2 regions of the Streptomyces sp. CAI-85 genome follow, and region 2 is predicted to be linked to the other one. Evidence: riboswitches for the same ligand, from Rfam matches in the RefSeq annotation. Region 2 holds a riboswitch; the other holds the start of a gene.
What was found. Region 2 has a riboswitch for ZMP and ZTP ahead of G6W55_RS16160 (bifunctional 5,10-methylenetetrahydrofolate dehydrogenase/5,10-methenyltetrahydrofolate cyclohydrolase). Riboswitches for the same ligand answer to the same signal wherever they lie in the genome.

Region 1 (3,392 bases), on a different contig from region 2:
ACGGGGAACCACGGCGCCGTCGTGGCCGCCCGCGCCCCGGGGCGGAGCCGCACAGGGATGCGGCCCCGCGCCTCGGGGGGGTGTCTAGCCGAGGTCGATCTCGGGGTACAGCGGGAAGCCGGCGACCAGGTCGGTGGCCCGGTGGGAGATCTCGTCGGCGATCTTCGCGTCCAGGACGTGGGCGGCCTTCGAGGGGGCGCCGGACTTCGTCGTGCCGGGCTCGGTGGCGGTGAGGACCCGGTCGATCAGGGCGGCGACCTCGTCCATCTCCGCCGTGCCGAGACCGCGGGTGGTCAGGGCCGGGGTGCCGATGCGGATGCCGGAGGTGTACCAGGCGCCGTTCGGGTCGGCGGGGATGGCGTTGCGGTTGGTGACGATCCCGGAGTCGAGGAGCGCGGCCTCGGCCTGGCGGCCGGTGAGGCCGTAGGAGGACGCCACGTCGATCAGGTTGAGGTGGTTGTCGGTGCCGCCGGTGACCAGGGTGGCGCCCCGGCTGGTGAGGCCCTCGGCCAGCGCGCGGGAGTTGTCGACGATCCGCCGGGCGTAGTCCTGGAAGGCGGGCTGCCGGGCCTCGGCGAGGGCCACGGCCTTGGCGGCCATGACGTGCGGGAGCGGGCCGCCGAGGACCATCGGGCAGCCGCGGTCGACCTGGTCCTTGAGGGAGTCGTCGCACAGCACCATGCCGCCGCGCGGGCCGCGCAGCGACTTGTGGGTGGTGGTGGTGACGATCTGGGCGTGCGGGACCGGGTCGAAGTCGCCGGTGAGCACCTTGCCCGCGACCAGGCCCGCGAAGTGCGCCATGTCGACCATGAGGGTCGCGCCGACCTCGTCGGCGATCTCGCGCATGATCCGGAAGTTCACCAGACGGGGGTACGCGGAGTAGCCGGCGACGATGATCAGCGGCTTGAAGTCACGGGCGGAGGCGCGCAGGGCGTCGTAGTCGATGAGGCCGGTCGCCGGGTCGGTGCCGTAGGAGCGCTGGTCGAACATCTTGCCGCTGATGTTCGGGCGGAAGCCGTGGGTGAGGTGGCCGCCGGCGTCCAGGGACATGCCGAGCATGCGCTGGTTGCCGAACGCCTGGCGCAGCTCGGCCCAGTCCGCCTCGGTGAGGTCGTTGACCTGGCGGGCGCCGGTCTTCTCCAGGAAGGGGACCTCGACGCGGGCCCCGAGGACCGCCCAGAAGGCGACGAGGTTGGCGTCGATGCCGGAGTGCGGCTGGACGTAGGCGTGCCGGGCGCCGAACAGCTCCTTGGCGTGCTCGGCGGCGAGGGACTCGACCGTGTCGACGTTGCGGCAGCCGGCGTAGAAGCGGCGGCCGATGGTGCCCTCGGCGTACTTGTCGCTGAACCAGTTGCCCATCGCGAGGAGGGTGGCCGGGGAGGCGTAGTTCTCGGAGGCGATCAGCTTGAGCATCTCGCGCTGGTCGGCGACCTCCTGGCCGATGGCGTCGGCGACGCGCGGCTCGACGGCGCGGATCACGTCGAGGGCCGCGCGGAAGGCGGTCGACTGGGTGGAGAGGTTCTCGGCGGGGCGGGACTGCTGCTCTGACATGGCGTCGGCCTCCGGTGGCGTGGGCGTGAAGCGGTCACGGTTCTCGGTCTGGCCCAGGCGCACGGCACTCGGTCACTCACAGGCCGCTCCCCGATGGTCCGTCCCATCCCAGCGCGCCAGTCACGGCCCGGTCAGCAGCCTACCGTCCGCCCGGGGACTGTCGGCCTACAGTCCGTCTGTGGTGTTCGGAATGGTGTGCGCCCTCGGCGCTGCGGTGTGTTTCGGTACGGCGACGGTGTTGCAGGCGATGGCCGCGCGCGCCGCCTCCGGGGGCGGTGGCGGGGAGGCGGCGCTGCTGCTGAGGGCGCTGCGGCAGTGGCGCTATCTGGCGGGCCTGGGGCTGGACGGGCTCGGGTTCGTGTTCCAGATCCTGGCGCTGCGCTCCCTCGCGATCTACGCCGTGGGGGCGGCGCTGGCGTCGAGCCTCGCGGTGACGGCGGTGGTCGCGTCGCGGCTGCTGCGGGTACGGCTGAGCCGGACGGAGTGGACGGCCGTCGGCGTGGTCTGCGCGGGCCTGGCGCTGCTGGGCCTCGCCGCGGGCCCGGAGGGCGACGAGACGGGGCCGGGGTGGCTGCCCTGGGCGATGCTCGGCACGGCGGTCGCGGTCCTGGCCCTCGGCCTGTCCGGACGGTGGCTGCCGGAACGGGGGCGGTCATTGGTGCTGGGCCTGGGCGCGGGCTTCGGCTTCGGCGTGGTGGAGGTCGCGGTCCGCCTGATCGACACGCTGTCCCTGGGCCCCCTGCTGAGCGACCCGTCCCTGTACGCCCTGCTCCTCGGCGGCGGCGCGGCGTTCCTCTCCCTGACCTCGGCCCTCCAACGCGGCTCGGTGACGGCGGCGACGGCCGGCATGGTGATCGGCGAGACGGTCTGGCCGGCCCTGGTGGGCGTGATCTGGCTGGGCGACGGGACGCGGGAGGGCTGGGCGTGGGTGGCGGTCCTGGGCTTCGCGGTGGCGGTGGCGGGGGCGCTCGCGTTGGCGCGGTTCGGGGAGGCGCCGGACGCCGGCGCTGGGCCGGGGTGAGGGGTGGTGGCGTTACGTGGAGGGCTGCGGCGCCGTCGTGGCCGGTCGCGCAGTTCCCCGTGCCCCTGGGGAGGTTCAGCCCAGGTCGGTCCCGGGGTCCGAGACCCCCAGGGCTGTGCACAGGGTGGTCAGGGTGGGGGTCCAGGCGTGGTCCGGTGGGGTGGCGTAGCCGATCACCAGGGCGTCCGGGGGTGTGCCGGTCGCGTCGGGGTGGTGGTGGCGGGGGGTCAGGGGGTCGAGGGCCAGGCCGAGGTGGGCGGCGGCGCGGATCACGTCGCGTTCGGTGCCGGGCGGGAGGCGCAGGACGGCGTGCAGGCCCGCCGCGATGCCGGTGACGCGGACCCAGGGGGCGCGCTCGGCCAGCACCGAGACGAGGGCGTCGCGGCGGCGCCGGTAGCGGAGGCGGGAGGCGCGTACGTGACGGTCGTGGGCGCCGGAGGTGATGAACTCCGCCAGGGTCAACTGGTCCAGGACCCCGCAGGTGTCCACCGCGCCCTTGGCGGCGGCGAGTTCGCGGGCCAGGCCGGGCGGGGCCACGATCCAGCCCAGGCGCAGACCGGGGGCCAGCGACTTGCTGGCCGTGCCCAGATACACCACGTGGTCGGGGTCCAGGCCCTGGAGCGCGCCCACGGGCCGGCGGTCGTACCGGAACTCGCCGTCGTAGTCGTCCTCCAGGACCAGTCCGCCGGTGCGGCGCGCCCACTCCACGACGGCAGAGCGCCGGTCGTGGTGCAGCGCCACGCCGGTCGGGAACTGGTGCGCGGGGGTGAGCAGGACCGCGCCGCCGGGAGCCAACTCCCCCGGATCCGTGCCGTGTTCG
Region 2 (3,392 bases):
CCGCTGGCCACGGCGACCGCCGCCGAACCGCCCTCCAGGGACGCGATCCTGTCCTCCGCCACGGCGGTCGTCGGATTCGACAGCCGTGTGTACGCGTGCGTGGCGAGGTCGCTCAGCTCGAAGGCCGCCGCCGCGTGCGCGGTGTCCCGGAAGACATAGCTCGCCGACTGGTGGACCGGGACGGCCCGCGCGCCGGTGGTCGGGTCCGGCACCGCTCCGGCGTGCACCTGCCGGGTCTCGAACCCCCAGCGTCCGTCGCTCATCGGGTGCCCTCCCGCCGGGCCAGGACGTCGGACCACCAGCGCTCGGCCACCCGTGGATGCGAACGCAGCCAGCCCACCACGGCGTTCTCCCCGAAGGCCGCCAGCAGCGGATTGTCCGGGTCGTCGCTCACCCCGCGGCTGAGCGCCGCCAACTCCGGTGGCAGGAACAGGGGTTTGACCACCGCGTCCAGACGCGGGCCGAGGAAGAAGGGAATCGAGTAGCGGTGCACCCCCGGCTGCGGGCTGACCACACGGTGCTGAGTGGCCCTCAGATAGCCCTGGGTGGCGATCTCCAGCATCTCGCCGATGTTGAACACGAACGCGTCCGGCACCGGCACCGCGTCGATCCACCCGCCGTCCTCGCGCCGCACCTGGAGCCCGCCGATGTCGTCCTGCTGCAACAGGGCGAGATAGCCGTAGTCCTTGTGCGCGCCCACGCCCTGATCGGCGTCCTGGGCGGGGCGCGGGGGATAGTGCACGAGCTTCACATGGACGGCCGCCTCGTCGTCGAACCACTGGTCGAAGTAGCCCTCGTCCTGTCCCAGCGCGGCGGCCAGGGCCCGCAGCACCTCACGGCTCACCCGCAGCGCCTCCGCCTGCCAGCGCAGCACCGCGTCCCTCAACTCCGGCAGTACGGACGGCCATTGGTTGGGTCCCACGAGCCGCAGATAGTCGGGGTCGCCCGGTCCCGTCGTCAGCGTGGCACGCTCGGGGCCGATGTCGATCTGCTCCCGCCAGTCGGGACTGCCCGCCGTGTACTCGGTACCGGTGCGCGTGTAGCCCCGGAACTGGGGCGAGTTGACGTTCTCGATCTCCAGCCGCAGCCGCTCCGGCAGCGCGAAGAAGGCGCGCGCCAGGGCGAGCACCTCGTCGCGCAGCGCCCGGGGGACACCGTGGCCGGTGACGTAGAAGAAGCCCGTCTCATGGGCGGCGGAACGGAGTTCGGCCAGAAAGGCGGCACGGTCGGAGTCGGGACCTCGGAAGCGGGAGATGTCGATGACGGGCAGAGCTGCGGGCTGGGCCATGGGGGTCCTTCGAGGCAACGCCGGGCGGACCGCTCACCGGCCTCGGTGCGGGGGCCGGTCGGAGCGGACGGAGGAATCAGGAAGTCGATTCAGGCGAGAGAGAGGTCGGAGGTCGCGAGCCGTCGTACGGCGTTCAGCGACAGACCTGGTCGAACTGGTCGGCGCGGCGGCTCACCCAGAACGGGTCGAGCAGCACGGCGTAAGCCGGTCCAGTGGTCTCCATGGCCGGATGAAAGCACACCATGGACCGGCCCGTCCACCACGCGTCCCACCGCCCGAGACACCCCGGCCGCCGCGAGCGGTCCACTACAGTGGCGTGTGGGCCGTGACTGGCGCTGAGGTGGAGCACCACCGGGGAGCGGCCTGCCGAACCGGTCGATGCCGTGCGCCTGGGCGAGTGGTCAGCGACGCCTGGAGGCGACCATGTCCCGCACCCACACGCACACGCAGACCCGGACGGCCCGGCTGATGGACGGGACCGCCCTGGCCCGGCGCGTCGTCGAGGAGACGTCGGTCCGGGCGGCGGAGATCACCCGGCGTACCGGAGTGACGCCGTGCCTCGCCACGGTGCTGGTGGGCGAGGACCCGGCCTCGGTGACGTACGTCCGGATGAAGCGGGCCCGCTGCGCGAAGGCCGGCATCGACTCGCGGCTCGTCAGCCTGCCGGCCGCCACCACGACCGCCGAACTCGTGGGCACCCTGCGGTCCTTGTCGCAGGATCCCGCCGTCCACGGCATCCTGTTGCAGCACCCCGTGGGCGCGCACATCGACGAGCGGGCGGCGTTCGAGGCCATCGCGCCGGAGAAGGACGTCGACGGCGTCACGATGAGCAGCTTCGCCTCGATGAGCTTCGGACGGCCCGGCTTCGCGTCCTGCACCCCCGGCGGAATCATGCGGCTGCTGGACGCCTACGACGTTCAACTCGCGGGCCGGCGTGCCGTGGTGGTGGGCCGCAGCGCGATCCTCGGCAAGCCCGTCGGCATGCTCCTGCTCGCCCGCGACGCCACCGTCACCTACTGCCACTCCCGTACGGCGGACCTGGCGGCGGCCGTACGGGAGGCGGACGTCGTCGTCGCGGCCGTGGGACGGCCCCGGCTGATCCGCGGCGAGGACATCCGGCCGGGCGCCGTCGTGATCGACGCCGGATACAACGCGGGCAACGTCGGTGACGTCGACTTCGACACCGCCCGCACCCGGGCCGGTCTGATCACCCCGGTCCCCGGTGGCGTGGAGCCCATGACGATCGCCGTCCTGCTGGAGCAGACCGTCGACGCGGCGTCCGCCCAACTCGGTCTGTCACGTCGCTGAGTTCGCGGCTCAGCGAGCGGCGGGTTCGTCGGCGCCGTAGGCGCGCAGGAAGACGTCCACCGCCGACTCCGCCACAACGCGCAGCTCGGCGGCGGGGACCCGACGGGTGCCCAGCCGTGAACGGGACTCCAACGGGCCGGTGAGCAGGGCGAAGAAGTGCTCGGCGGCCTGTTCCGGGTCGCCGCCGCGCAGTCGGCCGGCCAGCGCGAGACGGGCCAGCCGGTCGGCCAGCGCGGCGCGAGGGCGGTGCGCGGTGCGCTCCTGCACGGTGTCGATCAGATCGGGGAACTGCGCCACCTGCGCGTAGGTCAACGACCGCAGCGCGCGGGAGCGTTCACCGCAGCACACCGTCAGCAGCCGCCGGGCGAGATCCGTGAGCACCGCCCGCAGGTCGCCGCCGGGGCCGAGGTCCCGCAGCCGTTCGACCGCGGCGAGGCTCTCCGCCGCCAGGGCGTCGGCCGCCAGCTCGACGGTGTGACGGAAGAGGGTCTCCTTGTCGCGCAGATGGCTGTAGACCGTCGGTTTGGCGACACGCGCCTCCTCCGCGATCTCCTGGACGCACGCCTGCGCGTACCCGCGCCGCGCGAAGACGGTGAACGCGGCGTCCAGGATCGCCTGCCGCTTGTCGACCCGGCCGCGCGTCACGCCACCGGCCCCGCTTGACTCTGCTGAACCCATGGGTTCATTCTAATTGTGCTACTAGCAAGGCAAGTTGACTGAACCGACGAGTTCAATCGAGCGGGTGGGAGACCATGATCGTTCACATGCTGCGCTTCGCCTTCAAGGACGGGACGAC

Region 1: linked by a shared signal. The riboswitch ahead of G6W55_RS33525 (glycine hydroxymethyltransferase) and the one ahead of G6W55_RS16160 (bifunctional 5,10-methylenetetrahydrofolate dehydrogenase/5,10-methenyltetrahydrofolate cyclohydrolase) in region 2 are both predicted to bind ZMP and ZTP.

Annotation. Positions count from the first base shown of each region.
Region 1 is NZ_JAANNX010000073.1:20,419-23,810, reverse strand. It holds gene G6W55_RS33525 (glycine hydroxymethyltransferase) at 85-1,551, opposite strand; ZMP/ZTP riboswitch at 1,596-1,685, opposite strand; gene G6W55_RS33520 (hypothetical protein) at 1,742-2,572, shown strand; gene G6W55_RS33515 (PLP-dependent aminotransferase family protein) at 2,648-3,392, opposite strand, start outside.
Region 2 is NZ_JAANNX010000011.1:127,793-131,184, reverse strand. It holds gene G6W55_RS16170 (O-acetylhomoserine aminocarboxypropyltransferase/cysteine synthase family protein) at 1-263, opposite strand, end outside; gene G6W55_RS16165 (isopenicillin N synthase family oxygenase) at 260-1,288, opposite strand; ZMP/ZTP riboswitch at 1,604-1,690, shown strand; gene G6W55_RS16160 (bifunctional 5,10-methylenetetrahydrofolate dehydrogenase/5,10-methenyltetrahydrofolate cyclohydrolase) at 1,712-2,596, shown strand; gene G6W55_RS16155 (TetR/AcrR family transcriptional regulator) at 2,606-3,274, opposite strand; gene G6W55_RS16150 (Dabb family protein) at 3,361-3,392, shown strand, end outside.